DNA from 4 places in the Solibacillus sp. FSL H8-0523 genome. Region 4 is predicted to be linked to each of the others. Evidence: a T-box and tRNA genes for the amino acid it is inferred to sense, from the RefSeq annotation. Region 4 holds a T-box; the other regions hold tRNA genes.
What was found. A T-box is a leader RNA that pairs with one kind of tRNA and senses whether it is charged. The one in region 4 lies ahead of pheS (phenylalanine--tRNA ligase subunit alpha), so its partner is inferred to be a tRNA-Phe.
Positions count from the first base shown of each region.

Region 1: it has a tRNA-Phe gene. The T-box ahead of pheS (phenylalanine--tRNA ligase subunit alpha) is inferred to sense a tRNA for this amino acid. The anticodon was not compared.
Region 2: it has a tRNA-Phe gene. The T-box ahead of pheS (phenylalanine--tRNA ligase subunit alpha) is inferred to sense a tRNA for this amino acid. The anticodon was not compared.
Region 3: it has a tRNA-Phe gene. The T-box ahead of pheS (phenylalanine--tRNA ligase subunit alpha) is inferred to sense a tRNA for this amino acid. The anticodon was not compared.

Region 1 covers NZ_CP150291.1:198,169-203,721, forward strand. Annotated here, with positions in the region: rRNA gene NSQ62_RS00965 (23S ribosomal RNA) at 1-1,855, shown strand, start outside; rRNA gene rrf (5S ribosomal RNA) at 1,921-2,036, shown strand; tRNA gene NSQ62_RS00975 (tRNA-Val) at 2,051-2,126, shown strand; tRNA gene NSQ62_RS00980 (tRNA-Thr) at 2,137-2,212, shown strand; tRNA gene NSQ62_RS00985 (tRNA-Lys) at 2,220-2,295, shown strand; tRNA gene NSQ62_RS00990 (tRNA-Gly) at 2,346-2,420, shown strand; tRNA gene NSQ62_RS00995 (tRNA-Leu) at 2,426-2,514, shown strand; tRNA gene NSQ62_RS01000 (tRNA-Arg) at 2,545-2,621, shown strand; tRNA gene NSQ62_RS01005 (tRNA-Pro) at 2,642-2,718, shown strand; tRNA gene NSQ62_RS01010 (tRNA-Ala) at 2,725-2,800, shown strand; tRNA gene NSQ62_RS01015 (tRNA-Ser) at 2,820-2,912, shown strand; tRNA gene NSQ62_RS01020 (tRNA-Asp) at 2,945-3,020, shown strand; tRNA gene NSQ62_RS01025 (tRNA-Phe) at 3,031-3,106, shown strand; tRNA gene NSQ62_RS01030 (tRNA-Ile) at 3,113-3,189, shown strand; tRNA gene NSQ62_RS01035 (tRNA-Asn) at 3,208-3,283, shown strand; tRNA gene NSQ62_RS01040 (tRNA-Glu) at 3,286-3,357, shown strand; gene NSQ62_RS01045 (S-layer homology domain-containing protein) at 3,466-4,536, opposite strand; gene NSQ62_RS01050 (S-layer homology domain-containing protein) at 4,756-5,553, shown strand, end outside.
Region 2 covers NZ_CP150291.1:3,965,515-3,971,067, reverse strand. Annotated here, with positions in the region: rRNA gene NSQ62_RS19985 (23S ribosomal RNA) at 1-859, shown strand, start outside; rRNA gene rrf (5S ribosomal RNA) at 925-1,040, shown strand; tRNA gene NSQ62_RS19975 (tRNA-Tyr) at 1,084-1,167, shown strand; tRNA gene NSQ62_RS19970 (tRNA-Trp) at 1,177-1,250, shown strand; tRNA gene NSQ62_RS19965 (tRNA-His) at 1,279-1,354, shown strand; tRNA gene NSQ62_RS19960 (tRNA-Gln) at 1,380-1,454, shown strand; tRNA gene NSQ62_RS19955 (tRNA-Lys) at 1,470-1,545, shown strand; tRNA gene NSQ62_RS19950 (tRNA-Gly) at 1,597-1,668, shown strand; tRNA gene NSQ62_RS19945 (tRNA-Leu) at 1,677-1,765, shown strand; tRNA gene NSQ62_RS19940 (tRNA-Arg) at 1,773-1,849, shown strand; tRNA gene NSQ62_RS19935 (tRNA-Pro) at 1,869-1,945, shown strand; tRNA gene NSQ62_RS19930 (tRNA-Ala) at 1,952-2,027, shown strand; tRNA gene NSQ62_RS19925 (tRNA-Met) at 2,048-2,121, shown strand; tRNA gene NSQ62_RS19920 (tRNA-Ser) at 2,132-2,224, shown strand; tRNA gene NSQ62_RS19915 (tRNA-Met) at 2,255-2,329, shown strand; tRNA gene NSQ62_RS19910 (tRNA-Asp) at 2,333-2,408, shown strand; tRNA gene NSQ62_RS19905 (tRNA-Phe) at 2,417-2,492, shown strand; tRNA gene NSQ62_RS19900 (tRNA-Gly) at 2,496-2,569, shown strand; tRNA gene NSQ62_RS19895 (tRNA-Ile) at 2,580-2,656, shown strand; tRNA gene NSQ62_RS19890 (tRNA-Asn) at 2,666-2,741, shown strand; tRNA gene NSQ62_RS19885 (tRNA-Glu) at 2,743-2,814, shown strand; gene NSQ62_RS19880 (GNAT family N-acetyltransferase) at 2,836-3,105, opposite strand; gene NSQ62_RS19875 (PQQ-dependent sugar dehydrogenase) at 3,339-4,400, shown strand; gene NSQ62_RS19870 (MBL fold metallo-hydrolase) at 4,456-5,271, shown strand; gene NSQ62_RS19865 (GNAT family N-acetyltransferase) at 5,399-5,553, shown strand, end outside.
Region 3 covers NZ_CP150291.1:3,216,351-3,221,903, forward strand. Annotated here, with positions in the region: tRNA gene NSQ62_RS16050 (tRNA-Met) at 1-55, opposite strand, end outside; tRNA gene NSQ62_RS16055 (tRNA-Ala) at 78-153, opposite strand; tRNA gene NSQ62_RS16060 (tRNA-Pro) at 160-236, opposite strand; tRNA gene NSQ62_RS16065 (tRNA-Arg) at 242-318, opposite strand; tRNA gene NSQ62_RS16070 (tRNA-Leu) at 337-425, opposite strand; tRNA gene NSQ62_RS16075 (tRNA-Gly) at 432-506, opposite strand; tRNA gene NSQ62_RS16080 (tRNA-Leu) at 551-635, opposite strand; tRNA gene NSQ62_RS16085 (tRNA-Lys) at 654-729, opposite strand; tRNA gene NSQ62_RS16090 (tRNA-Thr) at 737-812, opposite strand; tRNA gene NSQ62_RS16095 (tRNA-Val) at 823-898, opposite strand; gene NSQ62_RS16100 (MBL fold metallo-hydrolase) at 1,238-2,221, opposite strand; tRNA gene NSQ62_RS16105 (tRNA-Glu) at 2,946-3,017, opposite strand; tRNA gene NSQ62_RS16110 (tRNA-Ser) at 3,019-3,109, opposite strand; tRNA gene NSQ62_RS16115 (tRNA-Asn) at 3,121-3,196, opposite strand; tRNA gene NSQ62_RS16120 (tRNA-Ile) at 3,208-3,284, opposite strand; tRNA gene NSQ62_RS16125 (tRNA-Gly) at 3,296-3,369, opposite strand; tRNA gene NSQ62_RS16130 (tRNA-Phe) at 3,373-3,448, opposite strand; tRNA gene NSQ62_RS16135 (tRNA-Asp) at 3,454-3,529, opposite strand; tRNA gene NSQ62_RS16140 (tRNA-Met) at 3,533-3,607, opposite strand; tRNA gene NSQ62_RS16145 (tRNA-Ser) at 3,767-3,859, opposite strand; tRNA gene NSQ62_RS16150 (tRNA-Ile) at 3,880-3,956, opposite strand; tRNA gene NSQ62_RS16155 (tRNA-Met) at 3,963-4,036, opposite strand; tRNA gene NSQ62_RS16160 (tRNA-Ala) at 4,059-4,134, opposite strand; tRNA gene NSQ62_RS16165 (tRNA-Pro) at 4,141-4,217, opposite strand; tRNA gene NSQ62_RS16170 (tRNA-Arg) at 4,223-4,299, opposite strand; tRNA gene NSQ62_RS16175 (tRNA-Leu) at 4,318-4,406, opposite strand; tRNA gene NSQ62_RS16180 (tRNA-Gly) at 4,413-4,487, opposite strand; tRNA gene NSQ62_RS16185 (tRNA-Leu) at 4,532-4,616, opposite strand; tRNA gene NSQ62_RS16190 (tRNA-Lys) at 4,635-4,710, opposite strand; tRNA gene NSQ62_RS16195 (tRNA-Thr) at 4,718-4,793, opposite strand; tRNA gene NSQ62_RS16200 (tRNA-Val) at 4,804-4,879, opposite strand; rRNA gene rrf (5S ribosomal RNA) at 4,894-5,009, opposite strand; rRNA gene NSQ62_RS16210 (23S ribosomal RNA) at 5,075-5,553, opposite strand, start outside.
Region 4 covers NZ_CP150291.1:3,054,712-3,060,264, reverse strand. Annotated here, with positions in the region: gene qoxB (cytochrome aa3 quinol oxidase subunit I) at 1-484, shown strand, start outside; gene NSQ62_RS15275 (cytochrome (ubi)quinol oxidase subunit III) at 484-1,083, shown strand; gene qoxD (cytochrome aa3 quinol oxidase subunit IV) at 1,087-1,368, shown strand; T-box leader at 1,433-1,671, shown strand; gene pheS (phenylalanine--tRNA ligase subunit alpha) at 1,798-2,835, shown strand; gene pheT (phenylalanine--tRNA ligase subunit beta) at 2,850-5,255, shown strand; gene NSQ62_RS15255 (methyl-accepting chemotaxis protein) at 5,529-5,553, shown strand, end outside.

The DNA of each region.
Region 1 (5,553 bases), 1.3 Mb from region 4:
AAGGATGTGGCGTTGCTTAGACAACCAGGATGTTGGCTTAGAAGCAGCCATCATTTAAAGAGTGCGTAATAGCTCACTGGTCGAGTGACGCTGCGCCGAAAATGTATCGGGGCTAAACGATTCACCGAAGCTGTGGATGCATCCAATAGGATGCGTGGTAGGAGAGCGTTCTAAGGGCGTTGAAGTCAGACCGGAAGGACTGGTGGAGCGCTTAGAAGTGAGAATGCCGGTATGAGTAGCGAAAGACGGGTGAGAATCCCGTCCACCGTATGACTAAGGTTTCCTGAGGAAGGCTCGTCCGCTCAGGGTTAGTCGGGACCTAAGCCGAGGCCGATAGGCGTAGGCGATGGACAACAGGTTGATATTCCTGTACCACCTCCTCACCGTTTGAGAAATGGGGGGACGCAGTAGGATAGGGTAAGCACGCCGTTGGTTGCGCGTGTTCAAGCAGTAAGGTGTGTATGTAGGCAAATCCGCATACTTTAACATTGAGCTGTGATGACGAGTCCGTATGGACGAAGTTCCTGATTTCACACTGCCAAGAAAAGCCTCTATCGAGGTGAGAGGTGCCCGTACCGCAAACCGACACAGGTAGTCGAGGAGAGAATCCTAAGGTGTGCGAGAGAACTCTCGTTAAGGAACTCGGCAAAATGACCCCGTAACTTCGGGAGAAGGGGTGCTCTGTTAGCGTGCAAGCGTGAGAGAGCCGCAGTGAATAGGCCCAGGCGACTGTTTAGCAAAAACACAGGTCTCTGCAAAACCGTAAGGTGACGTATAGGGGCTGACGCCTGCCCGGTGCTGGAAGGTTAAGAGGAGTGGTTAGCGCAAGCGAAGCTGCGAATTGAAGCCCCAGTAAACGGCGGCCGTAACTATAACGGTCCTAAGGTAGCGAAATTCCTTGTCGGGTAAGTTCCGACCCGCACGAAAGGCGTAACGATCTGGGCACTGTCTCAACGAGAGACTCGGTGAAATTATAGTACCTGTGAAGATGCAGGTTACCCGCGACAGGACGGAAAGACCCCGTGGAGCTTTACTGTAGCCTGATATTGAATTTTGGTACAACTTGTACAGGATAGGTAGGAGCCAGAGATCCCGGAGCGCCAGCTTCGGAGGAGGCGTCAGTGGGATACTACCCTGGTTGTATTGAACTTCTAACCCATGCCCCTTAGCGGGGTAGGAGACAGTGTCAGGCGGACAGTTTGACTGGGGCGGTCGCCTCCTAAAGAGTAACGGAGGCGCCCAAAGGTTCCCTCAGAATGGTTGGAAATCATTCGTAGAGTGTAAAGGCATAAGGGAGCTTGACTGCGAGACCTACAAGTCGAGCAGGGTCGAAAGACGGGCTTAGTGATCCGGTGGTTCCGCATGGAAGGGCCATCGCTCAACGGATAAAAGCTACCCCGGGGATAACAGGCTTATCTCCCCCAAGAGTCCACATCGACGGGGAGGTTTGGCACCTCGATGTCGGCTCATCGCATCCTGGGGCTGTAGTCGGTCCCAAGGGTTGGGCTGTTCGCCCATTAAAGCGGTACGCGAGCTGGGTTCAGAACGTCGTGAGACAGTTCGGTCCCTATCCGTCGTGGGCGTAGGAAATTTGAGAGGAGCTGTCCTTAGTACGAGAGGACCGGGATGGACACACCGCTGGTGTACCAGTTGTTCTGCCAAGAGCATCGCTGGGTAGCTATGTGTGGACGGGATAAGTGCTGAAAGCATCTAAGCATGAAGCCCCCCTCAAGATGAGATTTCCCATTACGCAAGTAAGTAAGACCCCTGAAAGACGATCAGGTAGATAGGTTCGAGGTGGAAGCGCAGTGATGTGTGGAGCTGACGAATACTAATCGGTCGAGGACTTAACCACAATTTATGAACATCAATGAAACGTTTATCCAGTTTTGAAAGAATAAATTCTTTCAACTTAATAAGTGAAGTGACGATGGCAAAGAGGTCACACCTGTTCCCATACCGAACACAGAAGTTAAGCTCTTTAGCGCCGATGGTAGTTGGGGGTTTCCCCCTGTGAGAGTAGGACGTCGCTTCGCTTATTTTATACCCAGGAGGATTAGCTCAGCTGGGAGAGCACCTGCCTTACAAGCAGGGGGTCGGCGGTTCGAGCCCGTCATCCTCCACCATTTCTAAATTGCCGGTGTAGCTCAGTTGGTAGAGCAACTGACTTGTAATCAGTAGGTCGAGGGTTCGACTCCTTTCGCCGGCACCACTTTAGAGAGCCATTAGCTCAGTTGGTAGAGCATCTGACTTTTAATCAGAGGGTCGAAGGTTCGAGTCCTTCATGGCTCACCAGTTTTTTTTAATTTCATAACTTGTCAGAATAAAAATATCTATGCATTTTTGCGGAAGTAGTTCAGTGGTAGAACACCACCTTGCCAAGGTGGGGGTCGCGAGTTCGAACCTCGTCTTCCGCTCCAAAAATGCCGGGGTGGCGGAACTGGCAGACGCACAGGACTTAAAATCCTGCGGTGAGTGATCACCGTGCCGGTTCGATTCCGGCCCTCGGCACCATTTTTAGTTATTTAAAACAAAAAAATTATAGCGCTCGTAGCTCAATTGGATAGAGCATCTGACTACGAATCAGAAGGTTGTAGGTTCAAGTCCTGTCGAGCGCACCATTATATATTTATGACAAATTCGGAATGTAGCTCAGCTTGGTAGAGCACTTGGTTTGGGACCAAGGGGTCGTAGGTTCGAATCCTGTCATTCCGACCATTTTATGGGGCCTTAGCTCAGCTGGGAGAGCGCCTGCCTTGCACGCAGGAGGTCAGCGGTTCGATCCCGCTAGGCTCCACCATATATTTTGTTTTCCTTTTGGAGGTATACCCAAGTTCGGCTGAAGGGATCGGTCTTGAAAACCGACAGGCGGGTAACACCGCGCGGGGGTTCGAATCCCTCTACCTCCTCCATTTTTAATTCAATAAGCAATACATAATATGTTGGTCCCGTGGTGTAGCGGTTAACATGCCTGCCTGTCACGCAGGAGATCGCCGGTTCGATCCCGGTCGGGACCGCCATTTTTTTTGTGGGTTTGTAGCTCAGTTGGTAGAGCATTAGATTGAAGCTCTAAGTGTCGGCGGTTCGATTCCGTCCAAACCCACCATATTATGGGCCTATAGCTCAGCTGGTTAGAGCGCACGCCTGATAAGCGTGAGGTCGATGGTTCGAGTCCATTTAGGCCCACCATAGTATTTATTGTATTGTTCCGAAGTAGCTCAGTTGGTAGAGCATCCGGCTGTTAACCGGCAGGTCGCAGGTTCGAGTCCTGCCTTCGGAGCCATTGGCCCGTTGGTCAAGTGGTTAAGACACCGCCCTTTCACGGCGGTAACACGGGTTCGAATCCCGTACGGGTCATACACTTGAGAAGAAAGCACATCGCATTTGCGGTGTGTTTTTTTGTTGTTTTAATTTAAGGGAAATAGAAGCGAAAAGGTTAGCGCCCATATACGAGCGCTAACCTTTTTATTTTTCTAGTGATAATGTGCCGTTAAAATTCGTGCCTTTATCGCGCCCAGCTTCGCAGTAAAACTCGGTTGTTTTAATAGAACGGATGCCGACCTTTTCAAATTCGATAACGCAGCGTTCACCGGCGCTCGTTTTGTTCATGCGCGCTTTTGTGTCAGAGGTAGCCGTTGCTGTACCTTCTACTGTACCGGAGCTCCAGCCATCATACGTATAGTATGTGACGTCAAAGCCTGTTTTTGAACTGTTGGTAATTGTGAGGATCCGGCCAAGTACGTCTAAGTCGCCCTTACCATATGTGTAAAAGTACGTGTATTCACCATTCCAGGTTTTTGAAGGCTTTGTGTTGGCTTCTGATGACCAGTTCGAGCCTTTACGTAGCGATTTGTCGAGTGTGTTACGTGCTAGATTTGCGCGTTTATTAAGTGTAAATGCTTCGATATTTTCAAAGCTGTTTTCAGCATTTGGTGAGATGTAGAAAAAGCTTTTTGCTTGTAGCTTATAGAAGAAGGCAACAAGCTGCGCGCGTGTTAAATTATTCGTTGTACCGAAGAAACGTTGGATATTTGTGTTTTCGTATTTCGGGTTTTGCCCTGATGAAATATGGTGATCGATTAAGAAACGAATCGATTTGTCTAAGCTTACATCCCCATTTAATATGTATGCAAGTGCATGAGCCACCGTGCCACGCTTAACGGCATGATCACGAATTTTATTATCAAAATAGCCATTCAGTGGTACTTGATAAGCGGCGAGTGTATTGTAATTGGCATCCGATGCTATTTCCTTATTAGAGTACTTTAATAGTTCGTCAGTGACAGGATCTAAATCAAAATATTTCACTAGTAATTGCGCAAATTGCTGCTCGGTAACAGCCTGATTTGGGCGGAAGGTGCCATCTTCGTAGCCATTCACAATATTAAAATCATAGGCCCATTTAATTGCATCATAGGCAAAATGCGTGGTTGAAACATCACTGAAAATGCGCTTTGCTTCGGCTTTTTGTAGAGGTAAGAGCAGACCACTCAGCAAAAAAATGGCACATAGGATTACGGTAACATATCGTTTCATAATTAAACCTCCTAGTTTTCTGGTTATATTTGACTGTAGCATGTGTACACTTTTCGTGCAAATGGCGAAAGTGTTAGAAAGTTGGTCTAATTCTTTTTTAGGAACTGGACTTTTTCATAATACATTGCGCAATTTTATTCTAAAATATGGGATATATGCCGATAATATTAGTAATGTGATTTTGTAGATAACTAGAAGCGAGAAGGAGATGTGTTACACATGAACCAATCGAAAAAAATATTAGCAGCTTTAGTGGCTGTACCAGCAAGTGTCGTAGTAGCAGACAGTGCATTCGCGGCAGACGTAACGCTTAGTTTTGAAGTAAATAATGAATTTGTTGGTGGGGATGCTGTAGATGTTGAGGCGGTTAAAGAGGCCGATTTAAATAATACTTTAAAAAATGTCATTGTTACTGGAATGAGTGCGTACAAAACAACATTTGACGCAAAATTAACAAAGGTTTCAGCAGCGGAAGCACAAGCTGAGGTTGAAAAAATATTTAAGGATATGAAGGCCAATTTAGCGATTGGTGATAACACGATGCTTTATGGCATGTTTAAAAATGCGAAGGTTAAAGCGACAGAAACCGTTAAAGATGGCGAGTCAGAAGTAAAGCTTGAGTTTACGATGAGTTATTACGGGACAAGCACAGATGTGATAGCTACGTTAGGAAAATTGACGTTTGAAACGGCGGATAATACACCGTTAAAAAAAGTAAAGAAGGTACATGATTATATTGTAAGTAATTCATTTATTACAGAAAGTGAGCATAGTCCAACATATTTAGCACTGAAAAATACAGGTTCATCCCATGCTTATGCGATGTATACATATATGCTTTTAAAGAAAGCCAATTTGGATGTTCATTACGTATACGGCATGAAAAACGGTGTTTATCGTTCTTGGAATATAGTGAAAATTGAAAATAATTATTGGTACAACCTTGACGTAGCGGCAAATGATAGTACAGACCGTAACAATAAAGACGTGAATTATCGCTACTTTTTAACAAATAAT
Region 2 (5,553 bases), 910 kb from region 4:
TACCCGCGACAGGACGGAAAGACCCCGTGGAGCTTTACTGTAGCCTGATATTGAATTTTGGTACAACTTGTACAGGATAGGTAGGAGCCAGAGATCCCGGAGCGCCAGCTTCGGAGGAGGCGTCAGTGGGATACTACCCTGGTTGTATTGAACTTCTAACCCATGCCCCTTAGCGGGGTAGGAGACAGTGTCAGGCGGACAGTTTGACTGGGGCGGTCGCCTCCTAAAGAGTAACGGAGGCGCCCAAAGGTTCCCTCAGAATGGTTGGAAATCATTCGTAGAGTGTAAAGGCATAAGGGAGCTTGACTGCGAGACCTACAAGTCGAGCAGGGTCGAAAGACGGGCTTAGTGATCCGGTGGTTCCGCATGGAAGGGCCATCGCTCAACGGATAAAAGCTACCCCGGGGATAACAGGCTTATCTCCCCCAAGAGTCCACATCGACGGGGAGGTTTGGCACCTCGATGTCGGCTCATCGCATCCTGGGGCTGTAGTCGGTCCCAAGGGTTGGGCTGTTCGCCCATTAAAGCGGTACGCGAGCTGGGTTCAGAACGTCGTGAGACAGTTCGGTCCCTATCCGTCGTGGGCGTAGGAAATTTGAGAGGAGCTGTCCTTAGTACGAGAGGACCGGGATGGACACACCGCTGGTGTACCAGTTGTTCTGCCAAGAGCATCGCTGGGTAGCTATGTGTGGACGGGATAAGTGCTGAAAGCATCTAAGCATGAAGCCCCCCTCAAGATGAGATTTCCCATTACGCAAGTAAGTAAGACCCCTGAAAGACGATCAGGTAGATAGGTTCGAGGTGGAAGCGCAGTGATGTGTGGAGCTGACGAATACTAATCGGTCGAGGACTTAACCACAATTTATGAACATCAATGAAACGTTTATCCAGTTTTGAAAGAATAAATTCTTTCAACTTAATAAGTGAAGTGACGATGGCAAAGAGGTCACACCTGTTCCCATACCGAACACAGAAGTTAAGCTCTTTAGCGCCGATGGTAGTTGGGGGTTTCCCCCTGTGAGAGTAGGACGTCGCTTCGCTTATTTTTTAATGCTCTAAATGCTCTGATAAGTATTTTATGTCGGAGGGGTAGCGAAGTGGCTAAACGCGGCGGACTGTAAATCCGCTCCTTAGGGTTCGGCGGTTCGAATCCGTCCCCCTCCACCATTTATTTATAGGGGCATAGTTTAAAGGTAGAACTACGGTCTCCAAAACCGTCAGTGTGGGTTCAATTCCTACTGCCCCTGCCAATTTCAAATAAATACAATAATTATAATGGCGGTTGTGGCGAAGTGGTTAACGCACCGGATTGTGATTCCGGCATTCGTGGGTTCAATTCCCATCAGTCGCCCCATTTATTTTAATAAATAACTTATTGTTGGGGTATAGCCAAGCGGTAAGGCAACGGATTTTGATTCCGTCATGCCCTGGTTCGAATCCAGGTTCCCCAGCCATTCTCTTTTAATAAAGAGCCATTAGCTCAGTTGGTAGAGCATCTGACTTTTAATCAGAGGGTCGAAGGTTCGAGTCCTTCATGGCTCACCAGTTTTTTATAAAATTACATAACTTGTCAGTATAAAAATATCTTGCATTTTTGCGGAAGTAGTTCAGTGGTAGAACACCACCTTGCCAAGGTGGGGGTCGCGAGTTCGAACCTCGTCTTCCGCTTCAAATATGCCGGGGTGGCGGAACTGGCAGACGCACAGGACTTAAAATCCTGCGGTGAGTGATCACCGTGCCGGTTCGATTCCGGCCCTCGGCACCATTTTTACGCGCTCGTAGCTCAATTGGATAGAGCATCTGACTACGAATCAGAAGGTTGTAGGTTCAAGTCCTGTCGAGCGCACCAATATATGTTTTGACAAATTCGGAATGTAGCTCAGCTTGGTAGAGCACTTGGTTTGGGACCAAGGGGTCGTAGGTTCGAATCCTGTCATTCCGACCATTTTATGGGGCCTTAGCTCAGCTGGGAGAGCGCCTGCCTTGCACGCAGGAGGTCAGCGGTTCGATCCCGCTAGGCTCCACCAATTTTTTCATAACTTTATATGGCTGCCTAGCTCAGCTGGCTAGAGCATTCGGTTCATACCCGAAAGGTCGTGGGTTCGACTCCCTCGGCAGCCATCTTTATTTCGGAGGTATACCCAAGTTCGGCTGAAGGGATCGGTCTTGAAAACCGACAGGCGGGTAACACCGCGCGGGGGTTCGAATCCCTCTACCTCCTCCATTTTAATTTCATAAGTTTTAATAGTATTGTCGCGGGGTGGAGCAGTGGTAGCTCGTCGGGCTCATAACCCGAAGGTCACAGGTTCAAGTCCTGTCCCCGCAACCAAATGGTCCCGTGGTGTAGCGGTTAACATGCCTGCCTGTCACGCAGGAGATCGCCGGTTCGATCCCGGTCGGGACCGCCATTTTTTGTGGGTTTGTAGCTCAGTTGGTAGAGCATTAGATTGAAGCTCTAAGTGTCGGCGGTTCGATTCCGTCCAAACCCACCATTTGCGGGTGTAGTTTAGTGGTAAAACCTCAGCCTTCCAAGCTGATGTTGTCGGTTCGATTCCGATCACCCGCTCCAGTTTTATTTGGGGCCTATAGCTCAGCTGGTTAGAGCGCACGCCTGATAAGCGTGAGGTCGATGGTTCGAGTCCATTTAGGCCCACCATATAATTGTTCCGAAGTAGCTCAGTTGGTAGAGCATCCGGCTGTTAACCGGCAGGTCGCAGGTTCGAGTCCTGCCTTCGGAGCCATGGCCCGTTGGTCAAGCGGTTAAGACACCGCCCTTTCACGGCGGTAACACGAGTTCGATTCTCGTACGGGTCATTCACAGGCGTATAGCAGAGGCTATGCGCTTTTTTCTTTTGCTAAGAATAATTGTCGGTAAAAATGGTAGAACCAAAGTCGCCCATTCGGGGGGTGTCTTTGGTTCTTTTTTGTTAAAGGAGCAAGCTCATATAAATTATTTACAAATTGTCCATCAATCCACAAAGAATCTCTTTTGATGCCTTCTTCTTTAAAGCCCATTTTTCTATAAAGATGAATTGCTTGATGATTGTGTTCGATAACCGTTAATTCTAAGCGATGTAGCTGCTGTTGTTTCGCCCAGTGTATCACATACTCAAATACCGGTGCCTTTTCCGCGACTAAGGCTGTGTACGCCTATTGCAACGGATGTTTTGCCATTAGTTGTTCAGTTTACCGATAAGGATACAACAGTTGAGGATATGAAAAAAGGTGGTTTTTAAGGTCTTTCCCTATGCAACGCGCTTGGTTACATAGGGAAAGGCTTTTTATTGTTATTGATTACATAATTTTCTGTAAAATGAGCACTACAGGAGGTGATTGGGTTGAAGAAGTTGATAGGTAGTATATGCATTGTACTGTTATTAGGTAGCTGTGGAATCGATGATAAGGATACGGGTGAAGAACAGATACAGGAGATGGATGGACGGCAACTAGAAGTCATTGTAGATCATTTACAGGCTCCATGGGCAATTAACAAGCACGAGGACGTTTTTTATATAACAGAGCGTGCAGGAGAGATTGTACGTGTTCAAAATGGGGAATTGTCGCGTCAGGATGTGTTATTTGAGCAACAACTATCTGACGCTGCAGAAGCAGGGCTACTAGGTTTTGTATTAGCACCGAATTTTGCTGATACGAATCAAGCGTTTGCCTATTACACATATAATAAAGATGGTAAGTTGTTGAACCGTGTTGTGTTGTTGCAGCTAGTTGAAGAGGTGTGGCATGAGCGACTGCTGTTAATCGATGAAATTCCGAGTGGGACCTATCATCACGGAGGGCGCTTAAAAATTGGGCCGGATCATAAGCTATATATAACAACGGGAGATGCATCGAATCCAGAGCTGGCGCAAAATAAGGATTCACTTGCTGGAAAGATTTTGCGCGTGAATTTAGATGGCTCCATTCCAGAGGATAATCCATTTAAAAACTCCATGATTTATAGTTATGGGCACAGAAACCCGCAAGGACTGGCTTGGACGCCAGAGGGAGTAATGTACGCAACCGAGCATGGGCAAAGTGCAAATGATGAAGTGAATGAAATAAAGCCAGGTGAAAATTATGGCTGGCCGGATATTGAAGGAGCGGAAAAGCAAGATGGGCTGTTGACACCGTTATTTACATCGGGGAAGGATCATACGTGGGCGCCGTCTGGAGTGGCTTATGATCAAGACATGCTTTATGTGGCAGCACTAAGAGGTACCGCACTATTGGCGTTTGATTTGAAAACAAGTAAAGTACGTGAAGTCGTGAATGATGTAGGCCGAATTCGTGATGTATGGATTGAAGAGGATACGTTGTACTTTATAACGAATAATACAGACGGGCGTGGACAGCAAAGTACAACAGATGATCACCTATATAAATTAATATTGGTGGAATAATTGACGGCTCTCCATTTTAAGGTAATGTCAAATGAGTTATAGAAGGGGCTAATAGATGATAAAAAAATTAATGTATCTTTTTATGCTATTGCCATTAACCGCATGTAGCGGGCAGGCGATGATTGTCTCAGATGATTTTATTGTACATGCCTTTAAAGTAGGTAAGGCGGATAGCTTACTAATTTCCCATCAAGGCGAGTATGTATTGATTGATACAGGGGAAGAAGATGACGGAGAAAAGATTTTGCGCCATTTGCAGTCGAACAATATTAACAAGCTAAAGGCATTAGTTATTACACATTACGATAAGGACCATGTTGGTGGTGCGGATTCTCTTGTAAATGCGTTAGATATTGAACATGTGTATGTGCCGAACTATGAAAGTGATAGTAAACAAACGCGTGAATTTTTACAGGCGATTGATAATAAGCAATTAGTACTTGAAAAAATTACGGGAATAAGTGAGCTTACGGTTGGAGAGGTAAAGGGGGAGATGTATCCAACGATGCAAACGATGGAGGGGGATAATGATCATTCTTTAGTCATTAGTTTACGACACGGGGATACTGGTTTTTTGTTTGCAGGTGATATAGAAGCGCCGCGGATTGCGGAGCTTTTAATGGATACGGCGATTCGCATGCCACACACGTTTTTAAAGGTACCACACCATGGCCGGTTTAATGAGCAAACGACCGCGCTTATTGAAGCGGTGAGGCCTATGTATGCACTCATTACGAGTTCTGATAAAAATCCTGAACATGATGAAACTGTGGCGGCATTAGAAGCAGTAAATGCTCATATTTTTACGACGCGGAAAGGCGATATAGAATTTCATTCAGATGGGGGAGAAATAACGGTACGTGAGGATTGATGGGTGATATAAAGAAAGATAGCTAAAAACGGCGCATAGACGAGTAATGAAATTAAAAAAAGGATAATCTTATTTTGTATTTTAATATATAATATGTTATTTTTATACAAATGAAGGAGGTCCTGAAATGCTTAATATAATTAGAAGGGTGAGCGATTCACAGCAAATATTGGAGGTGATTCATGCAGCGTTTAAACGTTATGAACAAGAGCAAATGCCGTCGAGTGCCTTAGTGGAATCAAAAGTAACAATTGAACAGGAGCTTTTGGATGGTGTGTTGAT
Region 3 (5,553 bases), 160 kb from region 4:
ACCCACGACCTTTCGGGTATGAACCGAATGCTCTAGCCAGCTGAGCTAGGTAGCCAGGATCTTTATTGGTTAATTTATGGTGGAGCCTAGCGGGATCGAACCGCTGACCTCCTGCGTGCAAGGCAGGCGCTCTCCCAGCTGAGCTAAGGCCCCATATAGTGGTCGGAATGACAGGATTCGAACCTACGACCCCTTGGTCCCAAACCAAGTGCTCTACCAAGCTGAGCTACATTCCGGAAAATGGTGCGCTCGACAGGACTTGAACCTACAACCTTCTGATTCGTAGTCAGATGCTCTATCCAATTGAGCTACGAGCGCAATTATTTATTTAAAAGATGGTGCCGAGGGCCGGAATCGAACCGGCACGGTGATCACTCACCGCAGGATTTTAAGTCCTGTGCGTCTGCCAGTTCCGCCACCCCGGCATTTTTTGGAGCGGAAGACGAGGTTCGAACTCGCGACCCCCACCTTGGCAAGGTGGTGTTCTACCACTGAACTACTTCCGCAAAATGCATAAGCTATTTTTATCTGACAGTATATGAAATTAAAATGGTGCGGGTGAAGGGAGTCGAACCCCCACGCCTTGCGGCGCTAGATCCTAAGTCTAGTGCGTCTGCCAATTCCGCCACACCCGCAGCAGACAAATATAAAACTGGTGAGCCATGAAGGACTCGAACCTTCGACCCTCTGATTAAAAGTCAGATGCTCTACCAACTGAGCTAATGGCTCTCTAAAGTGGTGCCGGCGAAAGGAGTCGAACCCTCGACCTACTGATTACAAGTCAGTTGCTCTACCAACTGAGCTACACCGGCATTTTAGAAATGGTGGAGGATGACGGGCTCGAACCGCCGACCCCCTGCTTGTAAGGCAGGTGCTCTCCCAGCTGAGCTAATCCTCCTGGGTATTAAAGTTACACTGTAAAGTGCTTGTCCTTTCTCTTAAGGACAAGATTTATATTATCAGCATTTGAGAAACAATGCAATACTTTTTTGAAACTTTTTTTAAAAATAATATTTCCTTCAAAGTTTCCCAGTAACTAGCCTTGTTTCCTAATGAAAACGATTACTTGGCATAACGAAATTTTAATATGATTACCCATTTTTTTCAACACTTGTTTTGCATTTTTATAAAATATTTTTTATTATATTAGTAAATTAATACGTCACAATGCCCAATTACAAAGGGAATCCGTTCATTCTTACAGTTAAATCCCCTTTAATTGTAGGTTATTTTATAATTATATCAAAACTCTAAATATTACCTGCTTATTTTTTTTAACATTATCTATTCGCTCTAATTTTTCAGCATACTTAACATAACCTATAACCTCTGAAAAAATTAGTGTCGGTATTTGATACATTAATTGTCCATAAATCGCGTTTGCTATTTTTAAAATTGTATCATTCCCCTGCTCTACCTGCTTTACAATCCGTTGCACCTTATAGTCCATTTTCGCTAAATTCGCCTGCGCAACTTCTTCAAAATTATCAAAAATTGCTTCATGTCCAGCAAAAACAGTCGATACATGTAAGTTTAAACATTGTTCAATCGATTTACGTTGCTGCCATACTGTCGGCAATAATGATTTGTTTGCATCAAAATCAATGAGTGCATTTGTCGTTCCTTTTTCAATAATTAAATCCCCTGTAAATAGCCAGTCTGTTTGTTGATCATATAGCGAAATCGAATCCAATGAATGTCCTGGTGTCTCTAAAACGAGTAAATCCCCGATAAAATCCTGCGCTTGAATAGGTTGTACAAATGTTTGAATTCGTAAACCTTCATCATTATATAGTGTTTTATACATTTTTTCTATACGCGTCTTCATGAGATCTTCGCAGCCATAGTATGTATACAATTCCTCAAAAAATTGAATTTTAGTATGCTGATATTGTTCTGTCAATGCTAAACGTTCTATTGCGGAAGGATGGGCAAATACCGGCATTTTCTTTGTCTCTATAATTTTATTAACCATTCCAATATGATCAGTATGATGATGCGTTAAAATAATTTGATCTATATCCGTTAAATCAAATCCATATTCAGCTAGCTTTTTATAAAAAAATGTTTCGTATTCAACTGAATCTATTCCCGCATCAATTAGAGTCAGTCTATTTTGAGACTCATATAAATAACAATTGATATTGGTCATTTGTCCGTATCTCTCTGGGTAAATAATGGGATACACTTTTTTACCTTTATATTCAAATATTGAACTCATTTCTAAATCCTCCATAATCCCATTTACGGTATAATCTTCGGAATAATAAATTACTATCGAACAAAAGTATATCGTTTCTAATTAAATATGAAAAGGAGTTCTACTATAAACGCGTTAGCTTCTAAATTTCAGTAGCTTGTAACCCCTCATCATGCACTTCAAACAAAGGATTTATCTTCGTTGCACTATTTTATCAAACTTAGAAATACCAGAAGTTTATTATTTCCACTGGAAACAGGCTAGTACTATAGAAACCGTAGAAGGTCCAGCGCAATTATTTAGAAACTCTAGCATTTAAAGCTGAGGTAGCTAATCAATCTGAACTATATATACAAAAAACTTTACCGCTCTTAGCCAATCCCGTCAAAGCCCTTTACAGATTAGAAAGAGTTGCTACAGTTCGGATTTACCCAACCGGTACATACCAATTTCGAACAGAATTTTATGACTGGTTTTCAAGCTGAACTATTCATTAAAACACCATCAATACTTGAATCCGACAAGATTACCATAGCAAATTGCCAACTTCCTATTCGTCAGTTAGAAGAAATTAATCATGTATACTAAGTAACAATTTAAAGCCTCTCGCAAAAAAATTACTTTAACGCTTGCCTCCAAAAAAGCGAGCGCCTTCACTTTTACACAAGACATTAATGAACCTCTATAACACAAAAAAACGCTAAGCACTTGAATAAATGCTTAGCGTTTTCTATCTGCCTATGTATGACCCGTACGGGATTCGAACCCGTGTTACCGCCGTGAAAGGGCGGTGTCTTAACCACTTGACCAACGGGCCGTGGCGGAGAATGAGGGATTTGAACCCTCGCGCCGGTTACCCGACCTACACCCTTAGCAGGGGCGCCTCTTCAGCCTCTTGAGTAATTCCCCTAATAAAAAAATGGCTCCGAAGGCAGGACTCGAACCTGCGACCTGCCGGTTAACAGCCGGATGCTCTACCAACTGAGCTACTTCGGAACAGTCTTATATGGTGGGCCTAAATGGACTCGAACCATCGACCTCACGCTTATCAGGCGTGCGCTCTAACCAGCTGAGCTATAGGCCCTTTTTAAAAACTGGAGCGGGTGATCGGAATCGAACCGACAACATCAGCTTGGAAGGCTGAGGTTTTACCACTAAACTACACCCGCAAATGGTGGGTTTGGACGGAATCGAACCGCCGACACTTAGAGCTTCAATCTAATGCTCTACCAACTGAGCTACAAACCCACAAATGGCGGTCCCGACCGGGATCGAACCGGCGATCTCCTGCGTGACAGGCAGGCATGTTAACCGCTACACCACGGGACCATTTGGTTGCGGGGATAGGACTTGAACCTATGACCTTCGGGTTATGAGCCCGACGAGCTACCACTGCTCCACCCCGCGACAATATTATTAAGTTTATTATCGCCTGTTCTGAGTTCTACTTAGTTGACATCAACTTCGTTCCTCAGTTGCTGCTAATCGCTATCTTCGTTTAGCGATTTGCTCCACCCCGCGACAATACTATTTAACTTTTTTCGAGCTGTTCTCACCTGTAAATTATGGAGGAGGTAGAGGGATTCGAACCCCCGCGCGGTGTTACCCGCCTGTCGGTTTTCAAGACCGATCCCTTCAGCCAAACTTGGGTATACCTCCATGTTAATTATATGATTTACTGGTGGACCTTACAGGACTCGAACCTGTGACCGGACGGTTATGAGCCGTCTGCTCTAACCAACTGAGCTAAAGGTCCTTAAGATGGCTACCGAGGGAGTCGAACCCACGACCTTTCGGGTATGAACCGAATGCTCTAGCCAGCTGAGCTAGGTAGCCAGGATCTTTATTGGTTAATTTATGGTGGAGCCTAGCGGGATCGAACCGCTGACCTCCTGCGTGCAAGGCAGGCGCTCTCCCAGCTGAGCTAAGGCCCCATATAGTGGTCGGAATGACAGGATTCGAACCTACGACCCCTTGGTCCCAAACCAAGTGCTCTACCAAGCTGAGCTACATTCCGGAAAATGGTGCGCTCGACAGGACTTGAACCTACAACCTTCTGATTCGTAGTCAGATGCTCTATCCAATTGAGCTACGAGCGCAATTATTTATTTGAAAGATGGTGCCGAGGGCCGGAATCGAACCGGCACGGTGATCACTCACCGCAGGATTTTAAGTCCTGTGCGTCTGCCAGTTCCGCCACCCCGGCATTTTTTGGAGCGGAAGACGAGGTTCGAACTCGCGACCCCCACCTTGGCAAGGTGGTGTTCTACCACTGAACTACTTCCGCAAAATGCATAAGCTATTTTTATCTGACAGTATATGAAATTAAAATGGTGCGGGTGAAGGGAGTCGAACCCCCACGCCTTGCGGCGCTAGATCCTAAGTCTAGTGCGTCTGCCAATTCCGCCACACCCGCAGCAGACAAATATAAAACTGGTGAGCCATGAAGGACTCGAACCTTCGACCCTCTGATTAAAAGTCAGATGCTCTACCAACTGAGCTAATGGCTCTCTAAAGTGGTGCCGGCGAAAGGAGTCGAACCCTCGACCTACTGATTACAAGTCAGTTGCTCTACCAACTGAGCTACACCGGCATTTTAGAAATGGTGGAGGATGACGGGCTCGAACCGCCGACCCCCTGCTTGTAAGGCAGGTGCTCTCCCAGCTGAGCTAATCCTCCTGGGTATTAAATAAGCGAAGCGACGTCCTACTCTCACAGGGGGAAACCCCCAACTACCATCGGCGCTAAAGAGCTTAACTTCTGTGTTCGGTATGGGAACAGGTGTGACCTCTTTGCCATCGCCACTTCACTTATTAAGTTGAAAGAATTTATTCTTTCAAAACTGGATAAACGTTTCATTGATGTTCATAAATTGTGGTTAAGTCCTCGACCGATTAGTATTCGTCAGCTCCACACATCACTGCGCTTCCACCTCGAACCTATCTACCTGATCGTCTTTCAGGGGTCTTACTTACTTGCGTAATGGGAAATCTCATCTTGAGGGGGGCTTCATGCTTAGATGCTTTCAGCACTTATCCCGTCCACACATAGCTACCCAGCGATGCTCTTGGCAGAACAACTGGTACACCAGCGGTGTGTCCATCCCGGTCCTCTCGTACTAAGGACAGCTCCTCTCAAATTTCCTACGCCCACGACGGATAGGGACCGAACTGTCTCACGACGTTCTGAACCCAGCTCGCGTACCGCTTTAATGGGCGAACAGCCCAACCCTTGGGACCGACTACAGCCCCAGGATGCGATGAGCCGACATCGAGGTGCCAAACCTCCCCGTCGATGTGGACTCTTGGGGGAGATAAGCCTGTTATCCCCGGGGTAGCTTTTATCCGTTGAGC
Region 4 (5,553 bases):
GGTAGCGTTCATCGGTGCCGGTATCATGACAATTTCATTCTTAATGTTAGTTTGGAACATCTGGTACAGCTTTAAAAACTCTTCACGCGATATTTCAAGCGACCCTTGGGATGCACGTGGTCTTGAATGGGCGACTCATACGCCAATTCCGCACTACAACTTTGCAATTACTCCAGACGTATCTGATGCAACTTCAGAAGCATTCTGGGATTCTAAAAAACATGGTGTTAACCTGTTTAAAGGTAAAATTGAAGAAATTCATATGCCTAATAACTCAGGTCAACCGTTCATTATGTCTGTATTCTTCTTCATCTTATCGTTCGCAATGGTATTCAGTATGTGGTACTTAGCAATCTTCGGTTTAATCGGAGTTCTTGCTTGTATGGCATACCGTTCAATGGAAGACGATCATGGTTACCATATCCATGTGAAAGAAATTGAAGAAGACGAGAAAAATCACGCTAAAAAAGGAGGTGCGAAATAATGGGTAAGGTTAACAACAATGTTCCATTAGAGTACTCTACTGAGGAAAACAACCTGAAAATCTTTGGTTTCTGGGTATTCCTAGGTGCGGAAATTATGTTATTCGGTACATTATTCGCATCATACTTCACATTAGTTGACCGCACAGGTGCGGGCCCAACTGGTGCGGAAATTTTCGAAATTACACCAGTGTTAATCGAAACATTCGTTCTTTTAACATCAAGTTTTACAATTGGTTTAGCGATTCATGCAATGCGTCTAGGTAGTAAAAAAGGTACAATTTCATTTATGGCAATTACACTTGCTTTAGGTCTTGTATTCTTAGGCGTTGAGATTTATGAATTCGTACACTATGTACACATCGGTGCAGGTTTAACAGTTAGTGCCTTCACTTCAATATTATTAACAACGTTAGGAACACACGGACTACACGTAACAATGGGCTTCTTCTGGGGTTCATTCCTGATTTATCAAATTGCGAAACGTGGTCTAAACTCAGTAACAGCGGGTAAAACATTCGTCTTCTCACTTTACTGGCACTTCCTAGATGTTGTATGGATCTTCATCTTCAGTTTCATTTACCTGAAAGGAATGATGTAATCTATGGCTAAGTTCTTTCCAATGGGCCAAATTATGGGCTTTGTGTCTTCACTAGTTTTAACTGTAATCGCGCTACTTGTATACTATACGGACATGTCATTCACAACAGGAATGATCGTACTTTTAGTAACAGCTTTCTTACAAGCAACATTACAGTTCGCCATCTTCATGCATGCTGGTGAAACAGAAGATCGTTGGTCGATTTACTCAAACATCGTTTACGGTTTAGGTTTAGTAGTTGTTACAATTCTTGGTACACTTTTAATCCTTCTTTGGGATATGTAATCAAACTTACTTCAACTAGTTGAAAAATTGTCGAAAATCAAGTAGACTAGTTGAAGAATAATTACTAAATGCTTTGACCGGGAAGAGTAATTGTACAAGTTTTGTTTTTAGGAAATGCATGCCACTGACTGAAAGTATGCTAACAAAACGTATAATGAAGTTCACCCCGCGAGCAGCGTCCGGGAGCCGTTTTGGTGAAAGGAACGCCGGCTAGAGATAGTCGTTAGCTCAAATGAAGTGATTGTAGAATGCATATTCTGCAATAACTAGGGTGGTACCGCGAAACTCGTCCTCGTCCCTTTTTTAGGGGGCGAGGTTTTTTTGTTTTCAAAAATGGAATAATTGTGATTAATTGTGCCTGATTGTTAGAAAACAACGGGTAGCAATAATAACATTATGTCCAAATCTTTATGTAGGAGGAATTTATCAATGGAACAACAATTAAAGCAATTAGAACAAGAAGCTTTAGCGAAAATTGCAGAAGCTGCTGACTTAAAAGCATTAAACGACGTTCGTGTTGCGTACTTAGGTAAAAAAGGACCAATCACGGATCTTTTAAAAGGAATGGGTAAGCTTTCTGCTGAAGAACGCCCAAAAATGGGGGCACTTGTGAATACAGTGCGCGAAAACGTAACAGCCGAGCTTGAAAAGAAGGTTGCCGTTTTAGAAGAGGCTGCTATTCTTAAACAACTCGAAGGCGAGTCAATCGATGTAACATTACCAGGCGCAAAAGTACGCGTAGGAAATCGTCACTTATTAACACGCGTTATCGAAGAAATCGAAGACTTATTCTTAGGAATGGGCTACGAAATCGTAGAAGGCCCAGAAGTAGAAAAAGACTATTACAACTTCGAAGCAATGAATTTACCAAAAGGTCACCCAGCACGTGACATGCAGGATTCATTCTATATTTCTGAAGAAACATTATTACGTACACATACATCACCAGTACAAGCACGTACAATGGAGGCGAAAAAAGGCGAGCCAATTCGCGTAATTTGCCCAGGTAAAGTATTCCGTCGTGATACAGATGATGCAACGCACTCTCACCAATTTATGCAAATCGAAGGATTAGTCATTGGCGAAAACATTCGCATGTCTGACCTTAAAGGTACACTTGATGCATTGGCGAAGAAAATGTTTGGTGCTGAGCGTGAAATCCGCTTACGTCCATCATTCTTCCCATTCACAGAGCCATCTGTAGAAGTAGACGTTTCTTGTCACAAGTGTTCAGGTAAAGGCTGTAATGTATGTAAGCAAACAGGTTGGATTGAAATTTTAGGCGCAGGTATGGTTCATCCGAACGTACTTGAAATGGCTGGTTACGATTCAACTAAGCTATCAGGCTTCGCGTTTGGTATCGGTGCAGAACGTATCGCAATGTTAAAATACGGTGTGGATGATATTCGTCATTTCTATACAAATGACACTCGCTTCTTATCACAATTCCACCAGGCAGAAATGTAAGGGGGACAAAATAAATGTTAGTTTCATTAAAATGGTTAAGCCAATATGTTGATATTTCATCGTTAGAAGCAAACGCGCTAGCTGAAAAAATTACGCGCGCAGGTATCGAGGTTGATGCTGTAATCGACCGCACATCAGGCATGACAAATGTTGTGGTTGGTCACGTTGTCTCAAAAGAAAAGCATCCAGAAGCAGATAAATTAAATGTATGCCAAGTTGACGTTGGTGAAGAAGAGTTACAACAAATCGTATGTGGCGCACCAAACGTGGATGCAGGTCAAAAAGTAATCGTTGCACGTCCAGGCGCAAAATTACCAGGCGGCATTAAAATCAAAAAAGCAAAATTACGTGGTCAAGAATCAAACGGTATGATCTGTTCTTTACAAGAGTTAGGTATCGAAGGTCGTCTTGTACCAAAAGCATATGCTGAGGGCATTTACGTGTTACCAGCAGATACGACTCCTGGTGCAGATGCATTAGAAGTTTTAGGCTTACGCGACACAGTTCTAGAGCTTGGTTTAACACCAAACCGTTCTGACGCAATGAGCATGCTAGGTGTTGCCTATGAAGTAGCAGCGATTTTAGAGCAAGAAGTAAAGCTTCCTGAAATTAGCTATACAACGTCAACACAAAAAGCAGCAGACGTTCTAAAATTATCTGTAGAAGATAAAGAAGCGAACCCAATGTACGCAGCAAAAGTTGTGAAAAACATTGAAGTAAAAGAGTCACCATTATGGTTACAACATGCATTGATGGCAGCAGGGGTACGTCCACATAACAACGTAGTCGATATTACAAACTACGTATTAATGGAATACGGTCAACCACTTCATGCATTTGACTATGACAAGCTAGCAACAGGCGAAATCGTAACACGTATGGCACGAGACGGTGAAGTAATTACGACATTAGATGATCAAGAGCGTACATTAGCGTCTCATAACTTAGTGATCACAAATGGTCAAGAAGCTGAAGCCGTTGCGGGTGTAATGGGTGGTGCAAAATCAGAGGTATCTGACGCGACAACAACAGTTGTGATCGAATCAGCTTACTTCAACCCAGCGTCAGTGCGTCGTACATCAAAAGAAATCGGCTTACGTTCTGATTCATCAGCTCGTTTCGAAAAAGGTGTAGACCCGAACCGCGTATTACCAGCAGCTGAGCGTGCAGCACAGCTACTTGCTGAACTTGCTGGTGGCGAAGTATTAGAAGGTACCGTATTAGTAGACGAGCTAGACAAAGCACCGGCTCGCGTTGTCGTATCTCCTGACTTCATCAACGGCCGTTTAGGCATGAAGATTTCGTTAGAAGATATGCTAAGTATTTTAAATCGTTTAAAATTCGACGTTGAAGCAGCAAACGGTCAATTAATTATCGATGCGCCAACTCGTCGTCAAGATATTAAAATTCAAGAAGATATCGTGGAAGAAATCGCGCGTATGTATGGCTACGATGAAATTCCTGTAAGCTTACCAGCAAGTGACCAAATTGGTAGCTTAACACCTTACCAAGCAGGTCGTCGTATTGTACGTAACGTTATGGAAGGTGCAGGCCTATTCCAAGCCGTGACGTATTCATTAACGTCTGCAGCACTTTCTCAAAAGTTTGCATTACAAGCAGAAGAAACAACAAAACTTCTAATGCCAATGTCTGAAGAGCGTTCGACATTACGTCAAAGCTTAATTCCACACTTAGTAGAAGCAGCAGCTTATAACGTAGCACGCCAAGCAGAAACAGTAGCGATGTATGAAATCGGTTCGGTATTCCTAGGTCAAACTGCTGAAGAACTTCCATTTGAAGAAGAGCATTTAGCGCTTGTACTGACAGGGAAATGGATTGACAACACATGGCAAGGCGAGAAGAAAAACGTTGATTTCTTCGTAGCAAAAGGTATTGTGGAAGCCGTATTCGAAAAATTAGGCTTAACTTCTCGCGTAACTTACGCAAAAGCACAGTTAGACGGCTTACATCCAGGTCGTACGGCTGAAGTGTTCTTAGATGGCGAAAAAGTGGGTGTTATTGCGCAACTTCATCCACAAGAGCAAAAAGCATTTGATGTGAAAGAAACATACGTAGCGGAATTAAACTTACGTGCGATTTTAGCAGCGACGAAAGAAGCATTAGTTTACAACATCATCCCACGCTTCCCTGCAATGAGCCGTGACATCGCGCTAGAGCTTGATGTAACAGCTGCAGCAGGAGAAATCGTAGCAATCATTAAAGGTGCAGGCACAAGCTTACTTAAAGACGTTAAAGTATTTGACGTTTACGCAGGCGACAAAATGGCACCTGGTAAAAAATCTGTGGCCTTCTCATTAACATACTTCGATCCAGAACGTACGTTAACAGATGAAGAAGTCGTAGCAGCACATAACAAAGTACTAAAAGCATTAGCGGAAGCTGGCGCGGAAGTACGCTAATTTTATAATGAACAAACAGTCTATAGCCAATGTGCTATAGGCTGTTTTTTTTATGGCGATTTGTTCATCGTTTTCTTAAATGAAAAATTTTTTCTTAGAAGTCTGAAGGATTTTTTAAGAGCTATGCAGAAAAAAGTAAAAATATAGTGAAACATTGTGTAAATTTAGGTCGGATTTGAAGGAAAAAGAGAAGAATAACTAGAACAGTATTGTCACTACTTGCATAGCTATTTTGAATTGTACAAGCATACAGACAGAAAAGAGGCTAATTATATGAAAAGGAATTTTATCGCAGAAT